3 regions of the Streptomyces sp. SAS_272 genome follow, and region 1 is predicted to be linked to each of the others. Evidence: riboswitches for the same ligand, from Rfam matches in the RefSeq annotation. Region 1 holds a riboswitch; each other region holds the start of a gene.

Region 1 (10,216 bases):
GCACCGGGCCGACGTGACAGCGAACTCCGCGGCCTGCGCGGTCAGTCGGACGGTGGCGTCGACCTGGCTCGGCGCGGCGGACGCGTTGAGCGCTACTCGGACAGTCATGTCAGTCAGAACGGGCGTCGGCCGAACCCGCATTCCGGTCGGCGTGTGACAGCTTCTTGTCAGTCATGTGTACAAGGGACGGCCGGCGGCTCGGCCCGCAGACGTGCGGTGGCTGTGTCGAGCGGTGCCGCCGTCCATCGGGGCGTCCGCGATGCGGGACGGCCCTCTTGACGGCGATGCCGGTCGGATCGACACTCACCGAGGGAATCCTAGTGAATAGGTAGGGAAAATATGAGACGCCTGGAGCCGGTCACCGCACGCGTGTGCCGTTCGCCTCTTCTGACCTCCCGCCGTCACATCGATCTGCTGCGCGTCTGCAGCGCGATCAGCCCCCAGGGCTGAGCAGGGGCCCATCCCGTCCCGGCGGCGCCCGCGCCGGCGTGACTCATGCGTCCGCCGTGCACGGATGAGCCCCGCTCCCGCACCCGACGTCGCGTCAGCCGCGCGTACGTCCGCGCCCGCTCCCGGGGAGAGTCATCCGCCGGAGCAGCCGTCCAGATCCTGGACCGGGCGGCACACTCAGCCCATCAGCTGTTCCGCCTGGTGGACCGGCGTTGACATTCGTTCGGGCACTTGTCTTGACTGTGGCCCAGAACGGTCATGAGCGTCAGCGACAAGCCCTGGCTGGCTGACCGGCAACCCTCGCACCGCGGTGGGGTGCCCCAGGTGACGACCGGACCGAAGAGGATTCGGTAAGCGCGAGGCCCGCAGGGCCGGAACGGTGAAGGTGACGCCATGTACGCAGCTCCCAGGACGGCCACGCGCCGCCCACAGGGCTGCGTACAGCCGTACCCGAACCCTCTCGTCGCCGATCGTGCCGTCGACCTGCTCCGCGTGAACAGCGCACTGTGTACCGCACCGGGCCGTGCCCGCTGTCGGGGCTGACCTCTCCCCGCAGCCCCCGCATTCCCTGACGAACGCCGCCCGAGCGGTGTGCCGTCGTCCTCCCCGCCCCCGGTGTCCCGCCGTCATGTGCGCTGCCGCATGCCGCCGCGCCTGAGGGGTGTACCCACCCAGCCGGAGCCCACTATGAGTGAACCCCCTGGTGCCACCGTCACCCTTCCCGAAGCGCCGACCGCCGACGAACCGTCGAAAGCCCTCACCGCCCAGAGAGTTCTGCCGTTGAGGCGGCCAGGGCGCTGGATCGCCACCGCGTTCGTGTTGGTTCTGGTCGCCCAGTTCGTGCACGGACTGGTCTCCAACCCCTTCTACCAGTGGGACCGCTGGGGCTACTGGTTCCTGCGCCCCACCATCCTCGACGGCCTCGTGATCACGCTCGAAGTCACCGCCTACAGCGCCGTGTTGGGTCTGGTCGGCGGCGTCCTGCTGGCTCTGGCGCGGCTGTCGAAGAGCCCGGTGCTGCGCGCGGTCAGCTGGACGTACGTCTGGGCGCTGCGCTCCATCCCGCTCATCGTGGTGCTGCTCTTCCTCTACAACTTCAGTGCTCTGTACCGGACGTTGAGCGTCGGCGTCCCCTTCGGGCCGGCCTTCTTCTCCTTCGACGAGTCGAAACTCGCGACCGACATGGTGATCGCCGTCATCGGCCTCAGCCTCAACGAGGCCGCCTACGCGGCCGAGGTGGTCCGCGGCGGCATCCTCTCCGTGGACCAGGGCCAGCACGAGGCGGCCGCCGCGCTCGGCCTGCCCAAGGGCTACCAGTTCCGCAGGATCGTCTTCCCGCAGGCCCTCAGGTCGATCACCCCGAACTACGTCAATCAGCTGATCGGCCTGATCAAGAGCACCTCGCTGGTCTTCTACGTCTCGTTGCTCGACCTCTTCGGCACCGCGCAGAGCATGGGCTCCACCTACCCCGGCGACATCGTGCCGCTGCTCCTGGTGGTGACCGTCTGGTACCTGATCCTGACCAGCGTCGTCTCCGTGATCCAGTTCTACGTCGAGCGGTACTACGCCCGCGGCGCCACCCGCGCGCTGCCGCCGACGCCCCTGCAGAAGCTCCGGGCCGGCCTCACCGACCTGCGTGCCCGTGTCCGCCGGGAGGCCGCGGTATGAGCAGCACCGACACCCTGGAGACGGCCCCTGCCGCCCTGGAGATCCACGACGTCCACAAGTGGTACGGCACCCATCGCGTCCTCGACGGCATCGACCTGACCATCCGCCCCGGCGAGGTCACCGTCGTCCTCGGCCCGTCCGGCTCGGGCAAGTCCACGCTCCTGCGGGTCGTCAACCACCTGGAGAAGCCCGAGATCGGCCATGTCAGCATCAACGGCGAGCCGATCGGGGTGAAGCGCCAGGGCGACCGGCTCAAGGAGTTGAGCGAGCGCGCCATCCTGGCCCAGCGCGGCCGGATCGGCTTCGTCTTCCAGAACTTCAACCTCTTCCCGCACCTGACCGTCCTCGACAACGTGGCCGCGGCCCCCGTCGCCACCGGAAAGCTGACCAAGGCCGAGGCACAGGCACTGGCGAAGGAACTCCTGGAACGGGTCGGCCTCGGCGAGCGCATCGGCGCCTACCCCCGGCAGCTCTCCGGCGGCCAGCAGCAGCGCGTCGCCATCGCCCGCGCCCTCGCGCTGCGCCCCGGCGTGATCCTCTTCGACGAACCCACCTCCGCCCTGGACCCGGAACTCGTCGGTGAGGTCCTCGCCGTCATCAAGGACCTGGCCACCAGCGGCACCACGCTCGTCATCGTCACCCACGAGATCGGCTTCGCCCGCGAGATCGCCGACCGGGTCGTCTTCATCGACCAGGGCCGGATCGTCGAGCAGGGCCCGCCCTCCGAGGTCCTCGACAGGCCGCGCCACGAGCGGACCAGGGATTTCCTCAGCAAGGTCCTGTGAACCGCCGTACGCCCAGAACTCCCCCCACGCCAAACCTCCGCACCCTCCTCCAGCGACAAGGAACGGCCATGCCCACCTACTTCACCCGACGCAGCCTGAGCAGAGGCATCACCGCGGCCACCGCCGTCGCCGCCCTCGCCACCGGGCTCGCCGCCTGCGGGGGCGACAGCGACGCGGCCACCACCACCGCCGACGCCAAGCCCGGAGAGGTCGTCGTCGGACGGGTCTCCAACGGCGCCGGCACCGAGACCACCATCAAGGTCTCCGAGGTCAGGTCCATCAGCGCCGAACTGCCGGCGGCCCTCCGCAAGAGCGGCAAGCTCGTCATCGGCGAGGGCGCCCTGCCCGCCGGATTCCCGCCGCTGGCGTACGTCGGCAGCGACCAGAAGACCCTCACCGGCTCCGAACCCGATCTCGGCCGTCTGATCGCCGCCGTCTTCGGACTCACGCCGGAGATCAAGAACTTCACCTGGGAGAACATGTTCGTCGGCATCGACAGCGGCAAGGTCGATGTGGCCCTCTCCAACATCACCGACACCGAGGAACGCAAGAAGAAGTACGAGTTCGCCTCCTACCGGCAGGACAACCTCGCCTTCATCGTGCCGAAGAAAAGCACCTGGAACTTCGACGGCGACTACGAGAACCTCGACGGCAAGACGATCGCCGTCGGCTCCGGCACCAACCAGGAGAAGATCCTCCTGGAGTGGAAGGCGAAGCTCGCCAAGGAGGGCAAGAAGCTCACCGTCAAGTACTTCCAGGACAGCACCAGCACTTTCCTGGCGCTGAACAGCGGAAAGATCGACGCCTCCTTCGGCCCCAACCCCGGCTTCGCGTACCACAACCGCCAGGTCGCGAACACGCCCGACGCCACCCGCATCGCGGGGACGTACTCGGGCGCCGGCGCGAGTCTGCAGGGCCTGATCGCGGCCACCGCGAAGAAGGACAGCGGCCTGGCCGAACCGCTCGCCGACGCCGTCAACTACCTGATCAAGAACGGTCAGTACGCCCAGTGGCTCAAGGCCTACGACCTCTCCAACGAGGCCGTCGCCAAGTCCGAGGTCAACCCGCCCGGACTGTCGCTCGACAACTCCTGACCACCGAGTGCCGGGCCCTCCACCGCCGCCCCGCGGTGGAGTCCCCCGCGCCGGACATCCCGAGCCGCACCCCGGAGACTGCCACGCCATGTCCGTCATCGCCCTCGACGCCAGTTCGTCGTACATCCTGGACAACCCCGCCTGGGCCGCACTCACCGGCCCGCACGCTCACTTCGCCGAACGCGTCGGCCACGCCGTCCGATACCAGCAGGACGTGGCCCCCTTCCACGCCGTCTCCGACGAGGACGACCCGCGCGCCTGGGCCGACCTCGCCGTACTCGTCGGCCCCGGCGGGACCGCCGCGGTGCGAGGCGTGACCGAGGCGGCGGAGGGCTGGGAGGTCGTGCACACCGGACACGGCGTCCAGCTCGTGGGCACCGCCCTGCGCGCGGAGCCCGACCCCGAGGCCGTACGGCTCGGCCCTGACGACGTGCCCGAGATCCTGGACCTGGTCGCCCGCACCGAGCCGGGCCCCTATCTGCCCCGCACCGTCGAGCTGGGCGCCTACCTGGGCATCCGCCATGAGGGCCGGCTGATCGCGCTGGCCGGAGAGCGGCTGCACCCGCCGGGCTGGACGGAGATCAGCGCCGTGTGCACCGACCCCGCCCACCGCGGCCGGGGTCTGGCCACGCGTCTGGTCCGCGCTGTCGCCGCCGGCATCGAGGAGCGCGGCGAACGCCCCTTCCTGCACGCCGCGGCCGCCAACGCGAACGCGATCCGGCTGTACGAGTCGATCGGCTTCACCCTGCGCCGTCGTACCGCCTTCTCGCTCGTCCGGCACACCGCTGCCGCCGTGCCGGAAGAATCGGCATAGCCGTGCCGTTGTCCTTGTCGAAGGCGAGTGCCCGGACCACCCGGACGGAGGTGCGACGCGTGACGCGTGTACTGCGTGCCGTCCGCCTTCACTCCCGGCCCCACATCGACCTCCAGCGCGTGGCCGGCTCCCTCTGTAGCTCCTGACCCCGTCTCCCCAGCCGCCGTGCGCCCCGATTCCCGCGGGCCGGCGATCTCGTACGGATCTCCAGGAAGGCACCCTCGTGTCCTCGACCCCCGTTCCCCCTCTGCATCTGGCTGTCGCTCTCGACGGCACCGGCTGGCACCCCGCCTCCTGGCGCGAGCAAGTGGCCCGCCCCCGGGACCTGTTCACCGCCGGATACTGGGCCGACCAGGTCACCGAGGCCGAGCGCGGACTGCTCGACTTCGTCACCTTCGAAGACGGCCTCGGCCTGCAGTCCTCGCACTACGGCGAGCTGGACGGCCGTACCGACCAGGTGCGCGGCCGCCTCGACGCCGTACTGATCGCGTCCCGCATCGCGCCCCTCACCCGGCACATCGGCCTGGTCCCGACCGTGATCGCCACCCACACGGAGCCGTTCCACATTTCCAAGGCGATCGCCACCCTCGACTACGTGAGCACCGGCCGCGCGGGCCTGCGGGTGCAGATCAGCGCCCGTCCGCACGAGGCCGACCACTTCGGCCGCCGTACCCTCTCGCCGATCAACGCGGAACAGCTCCGGAGCCCGGCCGGACAACAGCGGCTGACCGACCTGTTCGACGAGGCCGCCGACTACGTGGAGGTCGTGCGCCGGCTCTGGGACAGCTGGGAGGACGACGCCGAGATCCGGGACGTCGCCACCGGCCGGTTCATCGACCGCGACAAGCTGCACTACATCGACTTCCAGGGCAGGCATTTCAGCGTCAAGGGACCCTCCATCACCCCGCGCCCGCCGCAGGGCCAGCCTCTCGTCACCTCCCTCGCCCACCAGACCGTGCCGTACCGGCTGGTGGCACGCCAGGCCGACGTCGGCTACGTCACCCCGCAGGACGCCGTGGACGCCCGGGCGGCGGTCGCCGAGATCCGCGCCGAGCAGGAGGCGGCCGGGCGCGCCGGCGAACTCCTGCACGTCTTCGGTGACCTGGTGGTCTTCCTGGACGACGAGCAGGCCGCCGCCGAGGACCGGCGCGCACGTCTCGACGCCCTGGCGGGAGAGCCGTACACCAGCGACGCCCGTGTCTTCGCCGGCACGCCCACCCGACTCGCCGACTTCCTGCAGGAGCTGACGGCGGAGGGCGGCCTGAGCGGCTTCCGGCTGCGGCCCGCCGTCACCGGACACGACCTCCCGGCGATCACCCGGGGCCTGGTCCCCGAGCTCCAGCGCCGGGGCGTCTTCCGCACCGCCTACGAGGCCGACACCCTGCGCGGCCTGCTGGGCCTCGCCCGCCCCGCCAACCGCTACGCCGCCGCGACCGTCTGAGCCGGAAGGACCCGCACCGACATGACCAGCAAGCCGCTGAAGCAGATCCATCTGGCCGCGCACTTCCCGGGCGTCAACAACACCACCGTGTGGAGCGACCCGAAGGCCGGCAGCCACATCGAGTTCGACTCCTTCGCGCACTTCGCGCGGACCGCCGAACGCGCCAAGTTCGACTTTCTCTTCCTCGCCGAGGGCCTGCGCCTGCGCGAGCAGGGCGGGAAGATATACGACCTGGACGTGGTCGGTCGGCCGGACACCTTCACGGTCCTCGCGGCGCTCGCCGCCGTCACCGAGCACCTCGGCCTGACCGGCACCGTCAACTCCACCTTCAACGAGCCGTACGAGGTGGCCCGCCAGTTCGCCGGCCTCGACCACCTCTCCGGCGGCCGCTCCGCCTGGAACGTGGTCACCTCCTGGGACGCCTTCACCGGCGAGAACTTCCGCCGCGGCGGCTTCCTGCCCCAGTCGGAGCGCTACTCCCGCGCCAAGGAGTTCCTGGCCACCACGAACGAGCTGTTCGACTCCTGGCACGGCGACGAGATCCTTGCCGACCGGGCCTCGGGTGTGTTCCTGCGGGACGCGAAGGCCGGCTCCTTCGTCCACACCGGTCAACACTTCGACATCCACGGCCAGTTCAACGTCCCGCGCTCCCCGCAGGGCCGCCCGGTCATCTTCCAGGCCGGCGACTCCGAGGAGGGCCGCGAGTTCGCCGCCTCCTCCGCCGACGCCGTCTTCAGCCGCCACGCCACCCTGACGGACGGCCAGGCCTTCTACACGGATGTCAAGAACCGCCTCGCCAAGTACGGCCGCCGCCACGACCAGTTGCTGATCCTGCCTGCCGCCTCCTTCGCACTCGCCGACACCGACACGGAGGCGGAGGAACTCGCCAGGGAGGTGCGCCGCCAGCAGGTCAGCGGGGCCACAGCCATCAAGCACCTGGAGTTCATCTGGAACCGGGACCTGTCCTCCTACGACCCGGAGGGCCCGCTGCCCGACGTCGACCCGGAGGTCAGCGACGACCACATCTCCAAGGGCCGCGCCCAGGTGCGGATGTACCGCGACCCGCTGGCCACCGCCCGCGAGTGGCGCGACCTGGCCGCCGCCAACAAGTGGTCCATCCGCGACCTGGTCATCAACACCGGCAACCGGCAGACCTTCGTCGGCTCCCCGGCGACCGTCGCCAAGACCATCAACGACCACGTCCAGGCCGACGCCGGCGACGGCTTCATCCTCGTCCCGCACATCACCCCCACCGGCCTCGACGTCTTCGCCGACAAGGTCGTCCCACTGCTCCAGGAACAGGGCGTCTTCCGCACCGACTACGAGGGGCCGACCCTCCGCCACCACCTGGGCCTCTCCCACCCGGACGACCTGCGGGGCGATCAGCGGGTGGCGTCGTGAAGTTCCTCGCCGTCACGCTCGTCGCGCACCGCCCGGACCCCGTCACCGGGGTGCAGAAGTCCGTCCACGACCGCTTCCGCGAGGTCCTCGACAGTGCGCTGCCGGCCGAGGAGTCGGGCTTTGACGGCTTCGGCGTGGGGGAGCGGCACGAGCGGCCGTTCATCTCCACGTCCCCCACCGTCGTCCTCGGCCATGCGGCCGCCCTGACGAAGCGGGTCCGCCTGTTCACGGCCGTCACGACGCTCAGCGCCTGGGGCCCCGTTCTTCCGGCATCACCGATCACTCAGGAGTCCGCCCGTGTCTGACATCTCCCTCGGCGTCCTCGACCTGGTCCCGATCCCGTCCGGTTCGACGGCAGCCGATGCACTGCGCAACTCCATCGACCTCGCCCAGCAGGCCGAGCGCTTCGGATATGCCCGCCACTGGTTCGCCGAGCACCACCTCAATCCCGGCGTGGCCGGCACGTCACCCGCCGTCGTCCTGGCGCTGACCGCATCCGCCACCTCCACCATCCGGCTCGGTTCCGGGGCCGTGCAGCTCGGGCACCGCACGGCGCTGTCCACGGTGGAGGAGTTCGGCCTGCTCGACGCGCTGCACCCGGGCCGCTTCGATCTGGGCCTGGGCCGCTCGGGTGGCCGCCCGCCGGGACAGCCGGCCGCACCGTTGCCGACGGCGACCCCCGTCGTCGACGGCCGCACCCCGAACGGCCTGCTGATCCCGCCCCGCTTCTCCTTCGAGCATCTGCTCGGCTCACCCCGCATCGCGCTGCAACGCAGGCTGCTCCTGCTGCCGGGGGCCGAGTCGCAGGACTATGCCGAGCAGATCGACGACATCCTCGCCCTGCTGGCGGGCGCCTACCGTTCACCGGAGGGCGTCGAAGCGCACGTCGTGCCGGGGGAGGGCGCCGACGTGGAGGTGTGGATTCTGGGCAGCAGCGGTGGTGAGAGTGCCTCGGTCGCGGGCCGCAACGGTCTGCGGTTCGCGGCGAACTACCACGTCAGCCCGGCCACGGTCCTCGACGCGGTGGAGGGCTACCGGTCCTTCTTCCAGCCCTCCGAGTTCCTGGAAAAGCCGTACGTCAGCGTCTCGGCGGACGTCGTCGTCGCAGAGGACGACGCGACGGCGCGCGAACTCACCACCGGCTACGACCTGTGGGTGCGCAGCATCCGTTCCGCCGAGGGAGCCATCGAGTTCCCGACGCCGGAGGAAGCGCGTGCCCACCCGTGGACGGACGAGGACCGTGCCCTCGTCCAGGACCGCCACGACACCCAGTTCGTCGGCTCGCCGGGCCGGGTGGCCGACCGGTTGGAACAGCTGCAGGAGGCCACGGGCGCGGACGAGTTGCTCATCACGACGATCACTCACGACCACGTGGACCGGGTCCGCTCGTACGAACTGCTCGCCGAGGAATGGCGCCGACGGGGTCACTCCTTCCAGCCGAGCTGATGCCCGGCGTCCCGACGACGAGGCGCTCGAATCGCCGCACACGCGCGCAGACCCGGCGAGCAGCCCCGCGCGGGTCGTCCGCCGGGAGTACGAGCTGTGGGGCCGAAGGTCTGGACGCCTTCCGGCGCAAGTCCGCACCCGCACCCGCACCCTCCACGACGCTGTCGCCGCACAAGCGGCGAGAGGCCGGGCGCCGGGTCCTCGAGGGCGAACTGCCCGAACCCACCTGGCACTCCTGACGACCCTCAGCGGGCCTCCCCGGCGGAGCCGCCCCCTTCTCCCCTGAAAGAGGACCCATGGCCACTGTCCTGTCCGTCTCCGGCAGCCCTTCCGCCTCCTCCCGCACCAGCCGTCTGCTGCGCCACCTGGACCAGCGACTGACCGCTCTGGGGCACGAGGTCGTCCCGCTCGACGTTCGCACCATCCCCGCCGAGGCCCTGTTCGGCGCGGACTTCCGGCATCCAGCGATCGTCGCGGCCGCCGGACTGTTCGCGGGCGCCGACGGCGTCGTCGTAGGAACGCCCGTCTACAAGGCGTCGTACTCCGGAGTCCTCAAGGCGCTCCTCGACCTGCTCCCGCAGTACGCACTGACCGGAAAGACGGTCCTCCCTCTCGCCACCGGCGGCTCCGTCGCGCATGTCCTGGCCATCGACTACGCCCTGCGTCCGGTCCTCAACTCCATGGGCGCCGCGCACATCGTGCAGGGCTGGTTCACCCTCGACAAGGACATCACCGCCCACGACGACGGCTCGGTCACCGTCGCGCCGGCAGCCGGCGAGGCCCTCACCCAGGTCGTCGACCAGTTCGCGCTGGCGTTGGGCCGTGGCCCGCTCCTGGCCGCGGCGAGCTGAGGCCATGACCGCACACGTTGTCACCGACTGCGCCGAGTCGTCGCTGTCGCCTGGACGGCGCAGATATGCGCAGGTCAGGAGTCAGGTCACAGAAGCGCACGATGTCCCTGGAGGCCTTCGACCGGACGGCATGTCGATGTACAGTGTGGGCGCCCCTGACCTGCAAAAAGGCTAGCAGGGAGCCGTCTTCCAGGAGTCCGACATGCTGCGCACCATGTTCAAGTCCAAGATCCACCGTGCCACCGTCACCCAGGCCGACCTGCACT
Region 2 (10,216 bases), on a different contig from region 1:
AGCGAGCCGAGCTCGTCGCGCATGTCGTTGACGCGCGCCTGCTGGCGGGCGATGTGGTCCTGGGCCAGGCCGACCTGCTCCCGCAGGCCGTCGGCGCGCTCGCCGGCCTCGTTGAAGGCCTCGGTGGCCTTCTCGGCCTCCTCGTAGAGACGGTCCACCTCGGCACGGGTGTCGTCGTGCGGCGCGGCCGTGGCCGGTACGGCGGAGACGGCGCCGAGTGCGGCGGCCGCTACGGACAGCACGCTCAGGGCGCTGCACGCGCCCCGGTCGAACCCGGACTGTGCAAGGCGACGATGGGACCCCACGGGAAGCCGCGCTCCTTCCACCGGCGGACAGAACGCGGCAGACAGTAGCCCCGCGACAGGGGGTCGGCCAAAGACCTCGGCGGGCACGCACAGTGACGCCCCGCCGCTGACGCAGGTCACCGGCGGGGCGTGGGGTCACTTCTCGTCGCCACGATTCGCCCGTTCGGGCGGCGTGGTGTCCCGATCTTGAGGACGGTCAGATCCGGACGCCGAACTGGAACGGCATGTTGTTGATCGACTCGTAGCGCACGACGGTGTTGGTGCGCGGGGCGTGCAGCACCTGGCCGTTGCCCGCGTACAGGCCGACGTGGTGCTGGTCGCCGTAGAAGATGACCAGGTCGCCGACCTTGAGGTCGGCCTTGCTGTAGATGCGCGTGCCGTCGTTGGCCTGGTCCTGCGAGGTGCGCGAGATGTGGACGCCCGCCTGGGCGTAGGCCCAGGAGGTCAGGCCCGAGCAGTCGTACGTGGCGGTGCCGGTGGCGCCGTACTGGTACGGCTTGCCGAGCTGGGTCTGGGCGGCCTGGAAGGCGGCCATGGCGCGGCCGGAGCCGGCCGGGGCGTCGCCGAGGTCGACCCGCTCGCCGGCGTCGCGGCTGGCGCGGGCGTCGGCGGCGGAGAGGGACGCCTTCTCCTTGGCCGTCAGCGAGTTGAGCAGCTTCTGCGCCTCGGCCAGCTTCCCCTGGACTTCCTTCTTCTTCTTGCCCAGCTCGGTGCGGGTGGTGGCGAGGTCCTTGAGCTTGGTGGACGCCTCGCTGCGCTCCTGCGCGAGCTCGCGCTGCTTCTCCTGGATCTTCTTCAGCGCCTCGACCTGCTGGGCGCTGAGCTGGTCGGCGGCGGACGCCTTGTCCAGGTAGTCGTCCGGGTTCGAGGAGAGGAGCAGCTGCAGGGAGGGGTCGATGGAGCCGGTGCGGTACTGGGCCGCGGCCGCCAGGCCCATGGAGTCACGCAGCTCGTTGAGGTCTGCCTGACCGCGGGCGACGTTGTCCTGGATGGTGGAGATCTCCTTCTGGAGCTTCTCCTGCTTCTCCTTGGCCCCGTTGTACGTCTCGGTGGCCTGCTCCGCCTCTTCGTAGAGCTTGTCGACCTTGCTCTTGACCTCGTCCTTGCTGAGCTTCTCGCTGGGCGCCGCGTTGGCGGCCTGGGAGCTCAGCACGACGGCAGCGGCGGCTGCGGTGGTCAGCACGGTCACGCGCGCGCGACTCGGCTGCTTCGGTCGACGATGGGACGCCACGGAGACGGGCTCCTTCTTTTGAGTGATCACCCGTTTGGAGGTTCGATCACCAGACCTTAGTGACCTTCCCGTGATCAGTTCAAATCCCCCGGCAGAAAAAACCCATCACGCAACGCAGTTTTTTCACACAACTCACGTGCAGTGATTGACCGATTGACGCTACGTTGCGTGACGATTCCGCCAATTCGGTCATTGAGCCCGCAACTTCGACCTTCAGGACAGTCGCTTCAGAAGCACCGCGGAAGCCACCGGTCGGGCGCCCGCCTTGGCGATCCCGTCGGCCACCTCGCGGTCGGTCGAGGCGACGATGACCGGCCGGCCGGGCGGCTCCGCCCGCACCAGCTGCCGGATCAGCTCGTCGGCCGTGACCCCCGGCTTGGAGAACAGCACCCGCACCCCGCGCGGCGGCGCGAGCAGCACCGGAGCGACCAGTTCGGCGCCGTCGAAGACACAGGTGACCTCGGCGCCGGTCTGCGCGGCGAGTTGCGAGAGCTGGCCGAGGAGCCGCAGCCGCTGCTTCTCCAACGGCATCTGCGGATAGCCGGTCTTGGTGACGTTGTAGCCGTCGACCACGAGATGCGCCTGCGGCAGTGCGAGCAACTGGTCGAGAATGGCCGGATCGTGCTCCGACAGTGCCCGTGCGGCGATGTCCTTCGGCGTCATTCGTCCCGGTTCGACCGCGTCGACGGTCTCCGCCGGCCGCACCGACACCGGCGGCAGCGCCAGTTCGCGCCGCAGCCCCTGGGCCGCGTCGAGCACCGTGTCCAGCAGCAGCCGCACCCGCATGTCCTCGACGCTGCGCCCCTCACGGGCGGCGCGCCGGGCGGCTTCCAGAGCCGCCTCGACCTCCCCCAGGCGCGCCTTCAGCCGCCGTGACTCGCTCTCCGCGGCGGACACCTGGGTGTGCCCCTCGGCGCGCACCGTCTCCATCTCGCTCTGCACCTTGCGCAGGGCCGCCTCGCCGCGCTTGACGTCACTGAGGGCCGACCGCAGCTTGCGGTGCAGCGACTCCGTCTCCTTCTTCGCCGCGTCCAGCTCGGCGCGCAGCCGCTCGGTGTCCGACCGGGTCTGCTCCCGCGCCCGCTCGAGCTCCTCGCGCAGCCGCTCCAGTTCGGCACGGCTCTCCTCGTCGGCCCGCTCGGCGTCGGCCCGCAGGGCCTCCTCGCCGGCCGACGTCACCAGCTTCACCCAGCCGACGGGCCGCAGAACGTAGGCCGCGGCCGCCACGTCGAGCGGGTCCACGGCCGGGGTGGGCGAGCCGGAGTCGAGAGCGCCGGACAGTTCCGGCTGGGCCTCTCTGAACTTCTCGGCGATGCGCTGTCTGAACAGCGGATCGGTCTCCAGCGCGGCCGCCATCGCGTTGCCCGCGAACTTGGCGCGCCGGTTCGGCGCGAAACGGGCGTACTGGCGCAACTGGGCGGGCAGTTCGCCGACGGTCAGTCCGCCGAAGCCGTCGGAGACGATCGTGACGACCCTGCGCCGCACGCCGTCCGGCAGCGGACGGTCGAGCATCTCGGCGGCGCCGTCGCCCGGCCCCCCGCCTGCGCTCTCCACCATCCGTCACACCCCAATACTGTGCGGGCCCTCCCCCGCCTCGACTTCACTCGAGCGGAGGGACCCCGTCGTCAGGAACCGGCGCCCGGCCGATCCACGAGTTCCACCTGGTCCACGGCGTTGCACCAGCGACACCGCACCGACTCGATGGTCTCACTGACCACCTCGCGCTCCTCGACCTTCGGCTCGCCCGCGAGGTCCAGGTGCACGTACTCGACGACCTTCGACGAGCGCGTCACGTCGAACCGCGTGAGGTTGCCGCAGAGAGTGCAGCGCCACCGCGTGGCGGCGGTCGGCAGGGGAACCGTCATCGTGACTTTCCACTTCCTTCTGGTGTCGTGCTCGCTGTGCCGGGTCGGGCCGGAGGCTCCCCCGTGCGTGTGGCTCGTAACCCTACGGCCTGGCGGGTACCCGCCGCCCGTCCGTCCACGGCGGCCGGGCGGCGGCGAGGCGCTCCGGGCGCGTGCGTCCCGTTACGTCATGCTCTGTACCCATGATCAGCAACTGGAACGGGACGGTCGGCAGAGCGATCAGGAACCCGTCGGCGCCGGTGACCTACGGACTGATCGCCCTGTGCTGCCTGATCTTCCTGATCAGCCCCGCCTCGGGCCTCGATCCGGCGTACGGGGCCGGCGACGAGCTGGTGGCCGCCCAGCGGGCCTACTTCCGGCGCTGGGGCGTGGTGCCCGCGGAGCTCTTCGAGGGCGCGCCCCGGGCCGTCCTCACCCCCGCGACCGCCCTCTTCGTCCACGGCAGCTGGGTGCACCTGCTGGGCAACATGCTCTTCCTCTACGTCTTCGGGGCGATGTCCGAGGACCGGATGGGCCGCGTCGAGTTCGCGCTCTTCACCGTCGGCTGCGGCTATCTGGCCCTGCTGGGCTACGCCGCCGCCAACGCCGGGTCGTCGCAGTCCCTGGTCGGCGCCTCCGGGGCGATCTCCGCGGTGCTCGGCGCCTTTTTGTTCCTGTTCCCCCGGGCACGGGTCACCAGCCTCCTTCCGTTCCTGTTCTTCCTGCCGCTGCGTTTCCCGGCGTGGGTCGTGCTGCCCTTCTGGGCGGCCGTGCAGTGGATGGCGGCGGGGCAGGCGCCGCGGGGCCCGGGGGTGGCGTATCTGGCGCACCTGGTGGGCTTCGGCCTGGGGCTCCTCTACGCGTGGGCCCGTTTCGGGATCAGGAAGGGTCCGCCGGGCCGCCCGGGAAGGGCGGCGGCGGGCGACAGGCGGGCGGCTAGAGTGAAGGCCGCCCCAGCTCCGGCCTCCGAGGGAGAGAACCAGCCGTGATCACCGCGATCGTCCTCATCAAGACCAGCGTGGACCGGATCCCCGAGATCGCCGAGCGGATCGCCTCTCTGGAGTCCGTGAGCGAGGTGTTCTCCGTGACGGGGACCTACGACCTCATCGCGATGGTCCGGGTGAAGCAGCACGAGGACCTCGCCGAGGTCATCCCCGGCAGCATCAGCAAGATCCCCGGGGTCGAGGGGACGGACACCCACGTCGCGTTCCGCACGTACTCGCAGCACGACCTCGAGGCGGCGTTCGCCATCGGCCTGGACTCCTAGGGGTTCGCTCCGCGGGTCGGCGGGTCGGTCGCGCGGTTCCCCGCGCCCCTGGGGGTTTCCCCGCCCGGGACGCGGAGGCGCCGTGCGCTCGGCGAGGTCAGTCCACTGCCGGGACGCAGCGGCCGTCCTCCGTGCGGTACCGCCACTTCGCGCCCTCGCTCACCAGCTCGCGGACCGCGGTCACGAAGCGTTCGACGTGCTCGTCGGGGGTGCCCGCGCCGAAGCTCACCCGGATGGCGTTGAGGGACTTCTCGCCCGGAGCCGCGTCGGGGGCGCCGCACTCGCCCTGCGCCTCGGGGGCGCCGCCCAGGAGGGTGCGGACCAGCGGGTGGGCGCAGAAGAGGCCGTCGCGGACGCCGATGCCGTACTCGGCGGACAGGGCCGCGGCGAAGTGGGAGCTGTTCCAGCCCTCGACGACGAAGGAGATCACGCCGACGCGCGGGGCGTCGTCGCCGAAGAGGGACAGGATCCGGACCTCCGGGACCTCCGCGAGGCCGGTGCGCACCTTCTCGATCAGGTGCCGCTCGCGTGCGACCAGGGCGTCGAAGCCGGCCTCGGTGAGGGCCTTGCAGGCGGACGCGATGGAGTAGGCGCCGATCACGTTCGGGGAGCCGGCCTCGTGGCGGGCCGCGCTCTCGTGCCACTCCACGTCCACGCCCCCGTCCTCGCGCCGGGTGACCTTGCGGCTCGCGCCGCCGCCCGCGAGGTAAGGGTCCGCCGCGACCAGCCAGTCCGCGCGGCCGGCCAGCACGCCGGAGCCGAAGGGGGCGTACAGCTTGTGGCCGGAGAACGCGATCCAGTCGACGTCGAGGTCCTGGACCGACACCGGGTGGTGCGGGGCCAGCTGGGCGGCGTCCAGGACGATCCGGGCGCCGTGGGCGTGCGCCGCCGCCGCGAGCTCGCGCACCGGCCACAGCTCACCGGTGACGTTCGAGGCGCCGGTGACGCAGACCAGCGCCGGGCCGTGCGGGTCCCGGGCGGCGAGGGCCCGCTCCAGGGTCTCCACGGCCTGGCCAGGGGTGCGCGGGGCGTCGAGGCAGGAGACCCGGGCGTCCTGCCAGGGCAGCAGCGAGGCGTGGTGCTCGGTCTCGAAGACGAAGACCTGGCAGTCGGCGGGCAGGGCGCGGGCCAGCAGGTTGAGGGAGTCCGTCGTCGAGCGGGTGAAGACCAGCTGGTCGTCGGGGCGGCAGTCGAGGAACTCGGCGACGGTCCTGCGGGCGTTCTCGAACAGGTCCGTGGAGAGCTGGGAGAGGTAGCCGGCGCCGCGGTGCACGCTGCCGTAGTACGGGGCGTAGGCGGCGACGTCGTCCCAGACGCGCTGGAGGGCGGGGGCGCTGGCCGCGTAGTCGAGGGCCGCGTAGGCGACCTCGCCGCCGGTGACGAGCGGAACGGTGACATCCCGGCCCAGAACGTCCAGCGGGTCACAAAGGGGGCGGGCGACGGCGGCGGTGGAGACGGACATGGCGAACTCCCGTGAGAGGAAAGGGGGAACCGCCGTGCGAGCGGACATGGCTCGAGCACGGAGGAAGACGAAAGGGGTGTGCGGAGGCGGGGCTCTACGCCCTATCGCATTCGCTTGCTCACAGGAGACTCCCTCGGACGACCCAGGACCCCTGGCGTTCTCACTCGAAAGAGTGCGAGGGATCCGCGCTTGCCGTGGACCTCGTTGCCCACGGCCTGGTCTTCACCCGGGGCACCCCGCCACGGACGGAGGGTTGCCGGACAGTCAGCCGGGGCCTCATGACTGTCACTCATGACCTAGTACAGGAATCTACGCGAGCCGATCACGGTCCCGCAACCCGTGTCCGGATGGCGGGACCGCGTCTCACGGACGTCAGGCGTTGCTGGCCGCCACCCAGCGCTCCAGCGCCCGCTTGGCCGCACCGGAGTCGAGCGACTCCGCGGCCCGCGCCATGCCGGCCCGGATCTCCTCGGCCAGCGTCCCGCCGCCCGGCTCGAGCGCCACGAGCGCCGCCGCCGAGTTCAGCACGACGGCGTCGCGCACCGGGCCGCGCTCGCCCTCCAGCAGACGGCGGGCGACCTCGGCGTTGTACGAGGGGTCCCCGCCCCGCAGGGCCTCCACCGGCACCAGGTCGAGGCCGACGTCCCGCGGGTCGAAGGTCTCCTCGGTGACCTTGCCGTCGCGCACCACCCACACCCGGGAGGTGGCCGTCGTGGTCAGCTCGTCGAGGCCGTCGTCGCCCCGGAAGACCAGGGACGAGTTGCCGCGTGCGGCGAAGACGCCCGCGACGACCGGCGCCATGAGCGGATCGGCGACGCCGACGGCCTGGGCCCGCACCTTGGCGGGGTTGGTCAGCGGGCCGAGGACGTTGAACACCGTGCGGATGCCCAACTGGCCGCGCGCCGCGCCGACATGACGCAGCGCCGGATGGAACTTGATCGCGAAGCAGAAGGTGATCCCGGCCTCCTGCGCCACCTCGGCCACCCGGCGCGGGGTCAGCTCCAGGTTGACGCCGAGCTTCTCCAGCACGTCCGAGGCGCCGGACGCGGAGGACGCGGCCCGGTTGCCGTGCTTGACGACCGTGGCGCCCGCACCGGCCACGACGATCGCCGACATCGTGGAGATGTTGACCGTCTTCGCGCCGTCGCCGCCCGTGCCGACGATGTCGACGGTCGGCCCCGGCACCTCGATCAGGTTGGCGTGCTCGTACATCGCCCGGACCAGACCGTTGATCTCCTCGACGGTCTCGCCCTTGGCCCGCAGCGCCACCACGAACCCGGCGATCTGCGCGTCGGTGGCCTCGCCGCGCATGATCCGGTCCAGCGCCCAGAACGTGGCGTCCGCGCCCTGGTCGTGGCCGTACAGCAGACCGTTCAGCACCTCGGGCCAGGAACGGCCCGCCGCGGTGTCGCCTCCAGCGGGGGTCACAGCGCTCATCAGCCGCTCCTGGGTGTCGTACGGATCTTCCGTGGGTGCCGTGGAAGACGTGTGTGCCCACCCTATCCAGCCGACGGGCACGGCAAAGGGCCCCGTCCGACAACCGGACGGGGCCCTTTCACCGTGGCGTGGCGACGCCTCGACGATCAGTGGTGGCCGTGGCCGCTCGTGATCTCCTTGTACTCCTCGACGGTGGGCTTCGGGATCTGCTGGTCCTCGCCGAAGTACGCTCCGCTGATCTTGGCGCGGAGCTTCTCCTTGCCCGTCACCTTGCGCTCGACGCCGTTGTCGTCGACCGTGGCGCCGATCGCGGCCGGCTCGTACTGCTCGTGCGCCGTGAGCGTGTGCAGCTGCTCCTGGCTGAGCGGCTCGTGGATCTCGATGAACTCACCGTGCGGCAGGCGCTTGATGGTGCCGGTCTCCCGGCCGTGCAGCACCTTGTCCTTGTCGCGGCGCTGCAGACCGAGGCAGATCCGCTTGGTGAGGATGTACGCGATGACCGGTCCGACGAAGAAGAAGATCCGGACGAACCAGGTGATCGCGTTGATCGACAGGTGGAAGTGGGTGGCCCACAGGTCGTTGCCACCGCCGACCAGCGTGATCATGTACATCGTGACCCAGGCGACGCCGAGCGCCGTACGGGTCGGCGCGTTGCGCGGGCGGTCCAGGATGTGGTGCTCGCGCTTGTCGCCGGTGATCCAGGACTCGATGAACGGGTAGAGCGCGAGCGCCGCGAGGACCACGCCGAACAGGACCAGCGGGATGAACACGCCCAGGACGAGCGTGTGACCCCAGAGGTTGATCTCCCAGCCCGGCATGAAGCGGATCAGGCCCTCGGCGAAGCCCATGTACCAGTCGGGCTGGGCGCCGGTCGACACCTGGTCCGGACGGTAGGGGCCCATCGCCCAGATCGGGTTGATCTGCGCGATCGCCGCGATGACCGCGATGACGCCGAAGACCAGGAAGAAGAAGCCTCCGGCCTTGGCCATGTACACGGGCAGCAGCGGCATGCCGACGACGTTCTTGTTGCTCTTGCCGGGGCCCGCGAACTGCGTGTGCTTGTGGTAGAAGACCAGGATCAGGTGGCCCACCACCAGGCCCAGCATGATGCCGGGCAGCAGCAGGATGTGGATCGAGTAGAACCGCGCCACGAAGTCGTGGCCGGGGAACTCGCCGCCGAAGAGGAAGAACGAGATGTACGTGCCGACGACCGGCATCGACAGGATCGCGCCCTGGGTGAAGCGCACACCGGTGCCGGAGAGCAGGTCGTCCGGGAGCGAGTAACCGGTGAAACCGGTGAACATGCCGAGGACGAACAGCAGGAAGCCGAACAGCCAGTTGACCTCACGCGGCTTGCGGAACGCACCCGTGAAGAACACGCGCATCATGTGCACGAACATGCCGGCGAGGAAGATCAGCGCCGCCCAGTGGTGGATCTGCCGGATGAGCAGACCGCCGCGCACGTCGAACGAGATGTGCAGGGTCGAGCTGAACGCCTCGGACATCAGCTGTCCCTGGAGCGGGACGTAGCTGCCGTGGTACTCCACCTCGTTCATCGAAGGGTGGAAGAACAGCGTCAGGTACACACCCGTCAGGATGATGATGATGAAGCTGTACAGGCACACTTCGCCCAGCATGAACGACCAGTGGTCGGGGAAGATCTTGCGCATGTTGGCCTTGGCGAGGGAGTAGATCCCGAGCCGGCCGTCGGCCCAGTCGGCGACCCGCTCGCCGGCCGGAGCCTTCCCGCGTGCGCGGGACTCGTTGCTCTCGTGGTTCTCTGTGGTGCTCATCCGCGCTCCCAGAAAGCAGGACCGACGGGCTCCTCGAAGTCGCCGCGCGCCTCGAGGTAGCCCTCGTCGTTCACGCCGATGCGCAGCTGCGGCAGGGCGTGACCGGCGGGACCGAAGATCACTCGGGCGCCGTCGGAGAGGTCGAAGGTGGACTGGTGGCAGGGGCACAGCACGTGGTGCGTCTGCTGCTCGTACAGGGAGATCGGGCAACCGACGTGGGTGCAGATCTTCGAGTACGCCACGATGCCGTCGTGCGACCACTCGAGTTCGCGCTTGTCCTTGATGTTCTCCGGCTGGAGCCGGACGATCATCAGGGCCGCCTTGGCGATCTCGTTCTGGAAGTCCTCGTCGTGCTCCTCCAGGCCCTCGGGCTTGGCGAAGGTGAGAGAACCGACCGCGACGTCCGAAGGACGCAGCGGCTCGTTCGTGTTCATGTTGACGAGCAGCTTGCCCTTGGCCCACAGCGTGTGACGGAGCTTGTCCTCGGGCAGCGGGCCGAGGTCGCGCAGCAGCACGACGCCGGAGAGCGGCACCAGGGCGACCGCGCCGAACAGCGTGTTGCGGATCAGCTTGCGGCGGCCGAACGCGGACTCCTTGGCGCCCTGCCGGAAGTCCGCGTGGACCTTGGCGCGGACCTCGGGGCTCGCGGCGATCGGGTGCCGCTCGTCGGCGACCTCGACGTCCGACATCAGGGTGCGGGCCCAGTGGACCGCGCCGGCGCCGATGGTGAACAGCGCCGTGCCCAGCGTCAGACCCAGCGCGAAGTTCAGCGCGCTGAGGTGGCCGATCGGGAACACGAAGATCGACTTGTCGGCCGGGATCGCCACGTACGAGGCGATGAAGCCGACCGTGGCGAGCATCGACAGCGTGAACAGGA
Region 3 (10,216 bases), on a different contig from region 1:
CCGCGGCGTCCGCCTCCGGGTCCCCGACGGCCGCCGCCCATGCCTCGCCGACCGCCGCCGCGGACGCGAACCGTTCCAGGCAGCCGTGCTGCCCGCACGGACAGGGGGCGCCGCCCGGCCGTACGACGATGTGGCCGATCTCGCCCGCGAAGCCGTGCGCGCCCGCCTCCACGCGGCCGTCGACGCCGATCGCGCCCGCGATGCCGGTGCCCAGCGCCACGAACAGGAAGCGGTCCGCGCCCCGGCCGGCGCCGATGCGGCCCTCGGCGAGACCGCCGGTGCGCACGTCGTGGCCGAGGGCGACCGGGGCGCCGAGGCGTTCGGCGAGCAGGGCGCGCAGCGGGACGTCCCGCCAGCCCAGGTTGGCCGCGTAGACGGCGACGCCGCCGGACTCGTCGACGATGCCGGGCACGGCGACGCCGGCCGCGGCGGCGGGCTCGCCGAACTGCCGGGCGCCGTGCTCGCGCAGGTCGGCGGCGAACCCGAGGATGCCGGCGACCACGGCGTCGGGTCCGCGCTCGCGGCCGGTGGCCCTGCGGGCCCGGTGCAGCAGTGCGCCGTCCGCGCCGATCAGGGCGGCCTTCATCCCGGTGCCGCCCACGTCCAGGGCGATGACATGTCTCACGGGGGACAGTGTGGACCGAGGAACCGCGAGAGGTCTAGTCCACTTCCGGTTGTGGGGGTACCGTGCCGGACCGGAGGCCCGGATGGGTCTGGTCCGGACGAGTGGTGTAGACCTTGATCCGGATATCGGTCCATTGGTATGAGCAATCAGTTGGGAGCAGTGCGGTGCAGCGGCGGGCACGGAAGTCAGCAACGATCACGGCGACGGCGGCGGGGGTGTCCGCCCTCGGCCTGGCAGCGGTGCTCTCCGGCTGCGGACTGACCTCGGGCTCAGGCGACGTCACCCTCAGACTCGTCGCCGCCGACTACGGCGACAGCAGCGCCAACAGCTCGAAGAAGTACTGGGACGGGCTCGTCGCCGCCTACGAGAAGGACCACCCGGGCGTCACCGTCGACGTGAGCGTGTACTCCTGGAACGACGTCGACGCGAAGGTCAAGGCCATGGTCGACGCCGGCGACGCCCCCGACATGGCCCAGATCGGCGCCTACGCCGACTACGCGGCCGACGACCTGCTGTACAAGGCGGGCGACGTGCTCTCCATACCCGTCGAGGCCGACTTCGTGCCCCAGCTCGCCCGTGCGGGCCAGGTGCGCGGCCTGCAGTACGGCATGCCGTTCGCCTCCTCCACCCGGCTGCTGTTCTACAACAAGACCCTCTTCGCCCGGGCCGGCATCAGCGCGCCCACCACCTGGGCCGAGCTCGCGAAGGACGCGCGGGCGCTCAAGAAGGACGGCGTGAAGTACCCCTACGCCCTCCCCCTCGGCCCCGAGGAGGCGCAGGCCGAGACCCTGCAGTGGCTGCTCAGCGGCCGGGGCGGCTACACCCAGACGGTCAGCAGCTACAGCTTCGACTCCGCCGAGAACGTCGAGACCCTCGACTGGCTGAAGACCGACCTGGTCGGCAAGGGCCTGACCGGTCCGGTCGCCCCGGGCAGCCTGAACCGGGCCACTGCGTTCGCGGCCTTCGCCGCCGGCGACGTGGGCATGCTCAACGGACATCCCTCGCTGATGAAGACCGCCGCCGCCAAGGGCGTCGAGTTCGGCATGGTGCCGATGCCCGGTCTCGACGGCCCCAGCAAGACCTCCCTGGGCGTCGCCGACTGGATGACCGCCTTCAAGCGGGGCGGCCACGGCGACGAGATCGGCGACTTCCTCGACTTCGTCTACAGCGAGAAGAACGTGCTGGACTTCTCCCACGAGTACGACCTGCTGCCGGTCACCACCTCCGCGTCCCTGGTCATGGGCGCCGCCAAGGAGGACGCCGACCTCAAGCCGTTCCTCGCGGAGCTCCCGCTGTCCGAGAGCTACCCCGTGGGGCGGACCTCGTGGGCCAAGGTCAGCGCGCAGATCAAGAAGCGGATCGGCCAGGCCGTGACCGCGAACGGCAGCCCCGCCGACGTGCTCGGCGACCTGCAGACGACCGCGACGACGCTGGAGAGCGCCGCCGGCGAATGAACCGGATGTCAGCGGCGGGCGCTACCGTGCGGGCATGGAGGCAGACAGCGAGACGGGCGGCGGCCCGGGAGGCGAGCGGCGGCCGGAAGCCGACGGGCCGGCGGCGCGGGAGCGCGGCATCCTCGCCCTCGAACGGCGGGGCTTCCTGGGACCCGGCGCGAAGGAACGGGCGATACGCGAGGAACTCGACCTGTCCCCGGTGCGCTACTACCAGCTCCTCAACGCCCTCCTCGACGACGCCCGCGCGCTGGCCCACGACCCGGTGACGGTGAACCGGCTGCGCAGGGTGCGAGAAGCGAGGCGGACGGAGCGTTAGCGGCGGCGCTCGCTGGTTATCGTCGCTGTATGGGCACCCCAAAGACGCACTCCACGGCACCCGGCCCCCTTCCCGTTCCGGTCACCCGGGCGGGCCGCGCGGCGCTCGACGCGATCGTCGGCCGCCCGCGGGCCGCCCTCGTCGCCCTCGACTTCGACGGCACCCTCGCCCCGATCGTCGAGAACCCGCAGGACGCCCGGGCGCACCCCGACGCCGTCCCCGCGCTCGCCGCGCTCGCCCCGAAGGTCGCCGGCGTGGCCGTCGTCACCGGGCGGCCCGCCGAGGTCGCCGTCCGACACGGCGGATTCGCCGGGGTCGAAGGGCTGGGCGGGCTCGCCGTGCTCGGCCACTACGGCGCCGAGCGCTGGGACGCCGGCACCGGCGCCCTCAGCGCCCCCGAACCGCACCCCGGCGTGGCCGCCGTCCGGGCCGCGCTCCCGCAGGTCCTCGCGGCCGCCGGCGACCGGCCCGGCGTCTGGATCGAGGAGAAGGGCGGCCGGGCCGTCGCCGTCCACACCCGGCGCGCCGACGACCCCCAGGCGGCTTTCGACGCCCTGCGCGGCCCCCTCGCCGACCTGGCGACCCGGCACGGCCTGATCGTGGAACCCGGCCGTATGGTCCTGGAGCTGCGCCCGCCGGGCATGGACAAGGGCGTGGCCCTGCTGGACCACGTCCGCGAGACGGGCGCCCGGTCCGTGCTCTACGCCGGCGACGACCTCGGCGACCTCCCCGCCTTCGCCGCCGTGGAGAAACTGCGCGCCGACGGCGTCCCCGGCCTGCTGGTGTGCAGCGGCAGCACGGAGGTCGGGGAACTGGCCGAGCGTGCGGACCTCGTCGTCGACGGGCCCGCCGGGGTCGTCCGGCTGCTGCGGCAGCTGGCCGCTCAGCTCGGCTGAATCGCGCGCAGGGCGTCCAGCTGGTCCAGGAACCAGCGGGCCGGGGGCAGCGCGGTCGCCGCGGCGGACAGCCGCTTCGTGCGCTCGGCCCGCTCCTCCGGCGCCATGGACAGCGCCTGGTGCAGGGCGCGGGCGGTCTCGAGGACGTCGTACGGGTTCACCGTGATCGCGTCCTCGCGCAGCTCCCAGTACGCGCCCGCCTCGCGCGACAGCACCAGCGCGCAGCCCTCGTCGGAGACGACCGGGACCTCCTTGGCGACCAGGTTCATGCCGTCGCGGATCGGGTTGACCAGCGCCACGTCCGCGAGGCGGTAGGCGGCCAGGGAGCGGGCGAAGTCGTCCTTGAGGTTCAGCAGCACGGGGGTCCAGCCGGGCGTGCCGTAGCCCGCGTTGATCTCGTCCGTCAGGCGCTGCACCTCGGCCATGTAGTCCCGGTAGACGGCGAGGTCCTGGCGGGAGGGGTAGGCGAAGGCCACGTGGACGACGCGTTCGCGCCACTGCGGCTGGTCGTCGAGCAGCTGCCGGTAGGCCAGGAGCCCGCGCACGATGTTCTTGGACAGCTCGGTGCGGTCGACGCGGACGATCGCCTTGCGTCCCTGGCCGATCTCCTCGCGCAGTGCCGCCATGCGCTCCTCGACGTCCGGCCGGTGCGCGCGCTCGCGCAGGAAGTCGGCGTCCGCGCCGAGACCGTGCACGCCGACCTCGGCGCCGCCCAGGCCCCCGGTGGACTGCTCGCAGCACGCGGTGAAGGCGTCCGCCCAGCGCCGGGTGAGGAAGCCCAGCCGGTCCGCGCCGAGCATGCCCCGCAGCAGCTGCTCACGGATGTCCCGCGGGAGCAGGGCGAAGTAGTCCGGGGGAGCCCACGGCGTGTGCGAGAAGTGCCCGATCCGCAGGTCGGGACGGAGTTCGCGGAGCATGCCGGGGACGAGACACAGGTGGTAGTCCTGGACCAGCACGGCCGCGCCGTCCGCCGCCTCCTGCGCGAGCGCCTCGGCGAAGGCCCGGTTGTACGTCTCGTACGCGGCCCACTGTCGGCGGAACTCCGCGTCGAAGACCGGCTCCAGCGGGGTCTGGTACAGCAGGTGGTGGACGAACCAGAGCACCGAGTTGGCGATGCCGTTGTACGCGTCGGCGTGCACGTCGGCGGGGACGGGCAGCATGCGCACGCCCTCCTCGCCGACCCCGCGCCGCACCGCCTCCCGGTCGCCGTCGGAGAGCGCCGAGCACACCCAGAGCGCGCCCGCGTCGGGTCCGATGGCCGACAGGCCGGAGACCAGTCCGCCGCCGCCGCGTTTGGCGTGCAGCGAGTCGTCCTCGCGTACCTCGTAGGAGACCGGACCGCGGTTGGACGCGACCAGCACCTCGGCGCCCCGGGCGGCAGACGTGTCGTGCGTGGAAGCCATAAGCCTCAACCTAGCCCGCTCTGTAAACGCTCAAACGTACGGTCGCGCTGAGTGGAGGGGTCGTATCCGGCCGTGTCGCCGCTGCCGGCGCCCTGCGCAGGAGGCCGGGCACGCGCTCAGGCCACCCTGCGTCGCGCGTACTCCGAGACGTCCGCCATCGGGGGGCGTTCCTCCGTGTCGACGGAGTAGGTGTGCGGTTCGAAGCCGTCCGGGCCGCGCTCGAACTGGGTGAGGGCGGGGCGGACCAGATGGCCGCGGGCCAGCCGCAGCTGGGCGGTGCGGTAGATCGCCGCCGCCATCCGGCCCAGAGCCTGGCCGTCCTGGTGGCGATGCTTGCGCACGCCGACGTCGACCTGGGCGAGGGCGTCGAGGCCCACCAGGTGCAGGGCGTCGACCAGCATGCCCAGTTCCACGCCGTACCCCACGGGGAAGGGCAGCTGTTCCAGCAGGCTCCGGCGGGCCGCGTACTCGCCGCCGAGCGGCTGCACGAACCCGGCGAGCTGCGGCCAGTGCATGTTGAGCAGGGGGCGGGCCATCAGTTCGGTGACCCGTCCGCCCTGACCGGCCGCACCGCCCAGCGGACGGTCGTACATGGCCTTGACCAGGTCCACGTCCGGATCGGTGAGCAGCGGGCCGACGATCCCCGAGACGAAGTCGGAGGAGAACTCGCGCAGGTCGGCGTCGACGAAGCAGACCACGTCCCCGCGGGTGACCAGCAGCGAACGCCACAGCACCTCGCCCTTGCCGGGCACGGCGGGCAGGCGGGGGAGTATCTCGTCGCGGTGGACGACGCGCGCGCCCGCGGCCGCGGCGACCTCGGACGTGCGGTCGGTCGATCCGGAGTCGACGACGACGAGCTCGTCGACGAGGGGGACCTGCAGCATGAGGTCGTGACGGATCACGGCGACGATCTCGCCGACCGTCTCCTCCTCGTTGAGCGCGGGCAGCACGACGCTCACCGACTGGCCCGTGCGCTGTTTGGCGGCGAGAATCCGGTGCAGTGGGCGGTCCGTCAGGGACCAGGAACGGGTGCTCAGCCAGCGCTCGACTTCTTCCAGCACGTCGGCGGCTCCTCTGCGTTCTCTCGGCGAGTACGGTCCTGCGTGATCCATCTCGCGGTTCGGACGACTATCTCAACTGTCCTGGCCTTCGGTTACAGTCTTGAACAACGCGGCTGACCATCGCATGTCAGGGTCGTCGGCGCGTACAGATCAACAACCGAATACCGCTCATCCAGAGGGGCAGAGGGACACGGCCCGATGAAGCCCCGGCAACCCTCCAGTCGGTTCTCGTAGATCAGTGTTGATCGTTCAGCGAGGCTCCCGGCTCGGGAAGGTGCCAAATCCGTCTCACGGCGAAGTGCGTCGTGAGGAAGATGAGGAGAAAGGGCCTCGCCTCACATGGCTGCGCAGACTGTTGCAAGCACCACGGACTCTACGACCTCCGCTGTCGACCTCGGTCCGGCCACCGCGTTGAGCTGCCGCGAGTGCGGCCACCGCGTCCCCCTCGGTCCGGTCTTCGCGTGCGAGGAGTGTTTCGGCCCGCTCGAGATCGCGTACGACTTCTCCTCCTACGACACGGAGGAGCTGCGCAAGCGCATCGAGGCGGGACCCGCGAACATCTGGCGCTACGCGCCGTTGCTGCCCGTCCCGGCGGACGTGGCCGACAAGCCGAACATCAACCCCGGCTGGACCAAGCTCGTGCAGGCCGACAACCTCGCCCGCGAGCTGGGCGTCGACGCCGGCAAGCTCTTCGTCAAGGACGACTCCGGCAACCCGACCCACTCCTTCAAGGACCGGGTCGTCGCCCAGGCCATCGAGGCCGCCCGCGCGTTCGGCTTCACCACGCTCTCCTGCTCCTCCACGGGCAACCTGGCCGGCGCCGTGGGCGCCGCCGCCGCCCGCGCCGGGTTCCGCTCGTGCGTCTTCATCCCGCACGACCTGGAGCAGGGCAAGGTCGTCATGGCCGCGATCTACGGCGGCGAGCTCGTCGGCATCGAGGGCAACTACGACGACGTCAACCGCTTCTGCTCCGAGCTCATCGGCGACCCGGCGGGCGAGGGCTGGGGCTTCGTCAACGTCAACCTGCGGCCGTACTACGCCGAGGGCTCGAAGACGCTGGCGTACGAGATCTGCGAGCAGCTCGGCTGGCGGCTGCCCGACCAGCTGGTGGTGCCCATCGCGTCCGGCTCCCAGCTCACGAAGATCGACAAGGGCCTTCAGGAGCTGATCAAGCTCGGGCTGGTCGAGGACAGGCCGTACAAGATCTTCGGCGCGCAGGCGGAGGGCTGCTCCCCGGTGTCCGTGGCCTACAAGGCGGGGCACGACGTGGTCCGCCCCCAGAAGCCGAACACCATCGCCAAGTCGCTGGCCATCGGCAACCCGGCGGACGGCCCGTACGTCCTCGACATCGCGCGGCGGACCGGCGGCGCGGTGGAGGACGTGAACGACGAGCAGGTCGTCGACGCGATCAAGCTGCTGGCGCGCACCGAGGGCATCTTCGCGGAGACCGCCGGCGGCGTGACCGTGGGCGTGACGAAGAAGTTGATCGAGAGCGGTCTGCTGGACCCGACGAAGACCACCGTCGTCCTGAACACCGGCGACGGCCTGAAGACCCTGGACGCGGTGGCCGGCACCGGACTCACCGCGACCATCCGCCCGAACCTGGACTCTTTCCGAGAGGCTGGCCTCGCATCATGAGCGTCACTGTTCGCATCCCGACCATCCTGCGCACCTACACCGGCGGCCGGGCCGAGGTCTCGGCCGAGGGCGCGACCCTCGGCGAGGTCATCTCCGACCTGGAGAAGAACCACACCGGCATCGCCGCGCGCGTCCTGGACGACCAGGGCAAGCTGCGCCGGTTCGTCAACGTGTACGTGAACGACGACGACGTCCGCTTCGAGCAGGGTCTCGAGACGGCGACTCCGGCCGGCGCCGGCATCTCGATCATTCCGGCCGTCGCAGGTGGCTGACCGTCGGTCAGTACCCGCCGGTAGTAACCGTCGGTAACAGCGATTACCGAGAGTTCATCGAATTGCCCTCTCCGCGATAGAAGCGGAGGGGGCAATTCAGAGTGGTTGAGCGCGGTACAGTTGGGGAACCCGGTCCTGATCACCGGTTCCGGAGCCTTTTATTTCCGCCCGCGCCCGACAAGAAGCAGCCAAAGTACGCGCTGCTTTCGTGGCTTTTGTGGCTTTTGCAGGGCCCGACTTGCCCTGAATTCTGGCGAATTTGCGCCACATTCCGGATCTCGCACGTCCAGAATTCTCGTCCGAGTGACCTGTTGCAGACGGCAGTTGGGCAGATACATTCAGCCGCGGTCGACGCGTTCCGGCGCACGCCCCCAACCAACTGGGGGGTGAGGTCTGACCCGGATCCACGAAGTGTGGATCTGTGCAAGGGCCAGTAATAGGGGAGTTAGGCATGGCTCAGGGCACCGTCAAGTGGTTCAACGCGGAGAAGGGGTACGGCTTCATCGCGGTCGACGGTGGTGCGGATGTATTCGTCCACTACAGCGCGATTCAGATGGACGGCTACCGCACCCTGGAAGAGGGTCAGCGGGTCGATTTCGAGATCTCGCAGGGCCAGAAAGGGCCGCAGGCGGACATGGTCCGTCTTGCGACCGGCTGAAGCACGCGCCGACTGACAGCGTCGTTCTTCTGTTTCATCTTCGAAGGGCTCGCGCCTCCCGGGGTGCGAGCCCTTCGGCATGCCCGGAAGCGGGAGCGAGTCCAGGGGCGGGCCTCCTCGACCCCTCGGCCGGCCGCAGACGGCGGGCCCGGACGCCCCCTGTTCACCTGCGGATCCTCCCGAGGCGCTTGCACTCGGCATGGGCGAGTGCTAATCATTGGCGTTAGCACTCTGAAGGTGAGAGTGACAACGAAGGACCGGGTCGGTGAGGCCCGCAGGCCAGGTGGGGCAAGGAACCACACGGCCGGCGAGCCGTCCGTCGCGGGCGCGGGCGCGGTCCGAAGGAATCACCCCCAGTCCTGGAGGGACCACTTCACATGGCCAAGATCATCGCGTTCGACGAGGAGGCGCGGCGCGGCCTCGAGCGCGGCATGAACCAGCTCGCGGACGCCGTCAAGGTGACGCTCGGCCCCAAGGGCCGCAACGTCGTCCTCGAGAAGAAGTGGGGCGCCCCCACGATCACCAACGATGGTGTCTCCATCGCCAAGGAGATCGAGCTCGAGGACCCGTACGAGAAGATCGGCGCCGAGCTGGTCAAGGAAGTCGCGAAGAAGACGGACGACGTCGCCGGTGACGGCACGACCACCGCGACCGTCCTCGCCCAGGCCCTCGTCAAGGAAGGCCTGCGCAACGTAGCCGCCGGCGCCAACCCGATGGCTCTCAAGCGTGGCATCGAGAAGGCCGTCGAGGCCGTCTCCGGCGCCCTGCTCGAGCAGGCGAAGGATGTCGAGACCAAGGAGCAGATCGCCTCCACGGCCTCCATCTCCGCCGCCGACACCCAGATCGGCGAGCTCATCGCCGAGGCGATGGACAAGGTCGGCAAGGAAGGCGTCATCACGGTCGAGGAGTCGCAGACCTTCGGTCTGGAGCTCGAGCTCACCGAGGGCATGCGCTTCGACAAGGGCTACATCTCGGCGTACTTCGCCACCGACATGGAGCGTATGGAGGCCGTCCTCGACGACCCGTACATCCTGATCGCGAACTCCAAGATCGCCAACGTCAAGGACCTGCTCCCGCTCCTCGAGAAGGTCATGCAGGGCGGCAAGCCGCTGCTGATCATCGCCGAGGACGTCGAGGGCGAGGCCCTGTCGACCCTGGTCGTCAACAAGATCCGCGGCACCTTCAAGTCCGTCGCGGTCAAGGCCCCGGGCTTCGGCGACCGCCGCAAGGCGATGCTGAACGACATCGCCATCCTCACCGGTGGCGAGGTCATCTCCGAGGAGGTCGGTCTCAAGCTCGAGAACACGACCCTCGACCTGCTCGGCAAGGCCCGCAAGGTCGTCATCACCAAGGACGAGACGACCATCGTCGACGGTGCCGGCGACTCGGACCAGGTCGCGGGCCGGGTCAACCAGATCCGCGCCGAGATCGAGAACAGCGACTCGGACTACGACCGCGAGAAGCTGCAGGAGCGCCTGGCGAAGCTCGCCGGCGGTGTCGCGGTCATCAAGGCCGGCGCCGCCACCGAGGTGGAGCTCAAGGAGCGCAAGCACCGCATCGAGGACGCCGTCCGCAACGCGAAGGCCGCCGTCGAGGAGGGCATCGTCGCCGGTGGTGGCGTGGCGCTCATCCAGGCCTCCGCCGTCTTCGAGAAGCTGGAGCTCGAGGGTGACGAGGCGACCGGCGCCAACGCCGTGCGCATCGCGCTCGAGGCCCCGCTCAAGCAGATCGCCGTCAACGGTGGTCTCGAGGGCGGCGTCGTCGTGGAGAAGGTCCGCAACCTGCCCATCGGCCACGGTCTGAACGCCGCGACCGGTGAGTACGTCGACATGATCGCCGAGGGCATCATCGACCCGGCGAAGGTGACGCGCTCTGCTCTGCAGAACGCCGCCT

Evidence for each region. A riboswitch is a leader RNA that binds a small molecule or an ion and turns the genes downstream of it on or off. The one in region 1 is predicted to bind S-adenosylmethionine.
Region 2: linked by a shared signal. The riboswitch ahead of ACN6LD_RS27800 (aminotransferase class V-fold PLP-dependent enzyme) and the one ahead of ACN6LD_RS19275 (amino acid ABC transporter permease) in region 1 are both predicted to bind S-adenosylmethionine.
Region 3: linked by a shared signal. The riboswitch ahead of thrC (threonine synthase) and the one ahead of ACN6LD_RS19275 (amino acid ABC transporter permease) in region 1 are both predicted to bind S-adenosylmethionine.

Annotation. Positions count from the first base shown of each region.
Region 1 is NZ_JBMNDR010000031.1:63,153-73,368, reverse strand. Features, by position in the region: gene ACN6LD_RS19280 (putative leader peptide) at 340-450, shown strand; SAM riboswitch class IV at 705-813, shown strand; gene ACN6LD_RS19275 (amino acid ABC transporter permease) at 1,138-2,118, shown strand; gene ACN6LD_RS19270 (amino acid ABC transporter ATP-binding protein) at 2,115-2,903, shown strand; gene ACN6LD_RS19265 (ABC transporter substrate-binding protein) at 2,972-3,997, shown strand; gene ACN6LD_RS19260 (GNAT family N-acetyltransferase) at 4,086-4,811, shown strand; gene ACN6LD_RS19255 (putative leader peptide) at 4,814-4,957, shown strand; gene ACN6LD_RS19250 (LLM class flavin-dependent oxidoreductase) at 5,035-6,252, shown strand; gene ACN6LD_RS19245 (NtaA/DmoA family FMN-dependent monooxygenase) at 6,274-7,653, shown strand; partial or broken gene ACN6LD_RS19240 (LLM class flavin-dependent oxidoreductase) at 7,650-7,916, shown strand; gene ACN6LD_RS19235 (LLM class flavin-dependent oxidoreductase) at 7,951-9,099, shown strand; gene ssuE (NADPH-dependent FMN reductase) at 9,396-9,950, shown strand; gene panD (aspartate 1-decarboxylase) at 10,153-10,216, shown strand, end outside.
Region 2 is NZ_JBMNDR010000056.1:46,026-56,241, forward strand. Features, by position in the region: gene ACN6LD_RS27770 (C40 family peptidase) at 1-305, opposite strand, end outside; gene ACN6LD_RS27775 (C40 family peptidase) at 502-1,536, opposite strand; gene ACN6LD_RS27780 (NYN domain-containing protein) at 1,750-3,093, opposite strand; gene ACN6LD_RS27785 (hypothetical protein) at 3,162-3,401, opposite strand; gene ACN6LD_RS27790 (rhomboid family intramembrane serine protease) at 3,584-4,369, shown strand; gene ACN6LD_RS27795 (Lrp/AsnC family transcriptional regulator) at 4,366-4,647, shown strand; gene ACN6LD_RS27800 (aminotransferase class V-fold PLP-dependent enzyme) at 4,745-6,109, opposite strand; SAM riboswitch class IV at 6,290-6,406, opposite strand; gene trpD (anthranilate phosphoribosyltransferase) at 6,482-7,546, opposite strand; gene qcrB (cytochrome bc1 complex cytochrome b subunit) at 7,693-9,339, opposite strand; gene qcrA (cytochrome bc1 complex Rieske iron-sulfur subunit) at 9,336-10,216, opposite strand, start outside.
Region 3 is NZ_JBMNDR010000008.1:31,780-41,995, forward strand. Features, by position in the region: gene ACN6LD_RS07975 (ROK family protein) at 1-625, opposite strand, end outside; gene ACN6LD_RS07980 (extracellular solute-binding protein) at 790-2,079, shown strand; gene ACN6LD_RS07985 (DUF3263 domain-containing protein) at 2,114-2,395, shown strand; gene otsB (trehalose-phosphatase) at 2,425-3,291, shown strand; gene ACN6LD_RS07995 (alpha,alpha-trehalose-phosphate synthase (UDP-forming)) at 3,279-4,694, opposite strand; gene ACN6LD_RS08000 (glucosyl-3-phosphoglycerate synthase) at 4,811-5,755, opposite strand; SAM riboswitch class I at 5,921-6,076, shown strand; gene thrC (threonine synthase) at 6,095-7,393, shown strand; gene ACN6LD_RS08010 (MoaD/ThiS family protein) at 7,390-7,665, shown strand; gene ACN6LD_RS08015 (cold-shock protein) at 8,117-8,323, shown strand; gene groL (chaperonin GroEL) at 8,701-10,216, shown strand, end outside.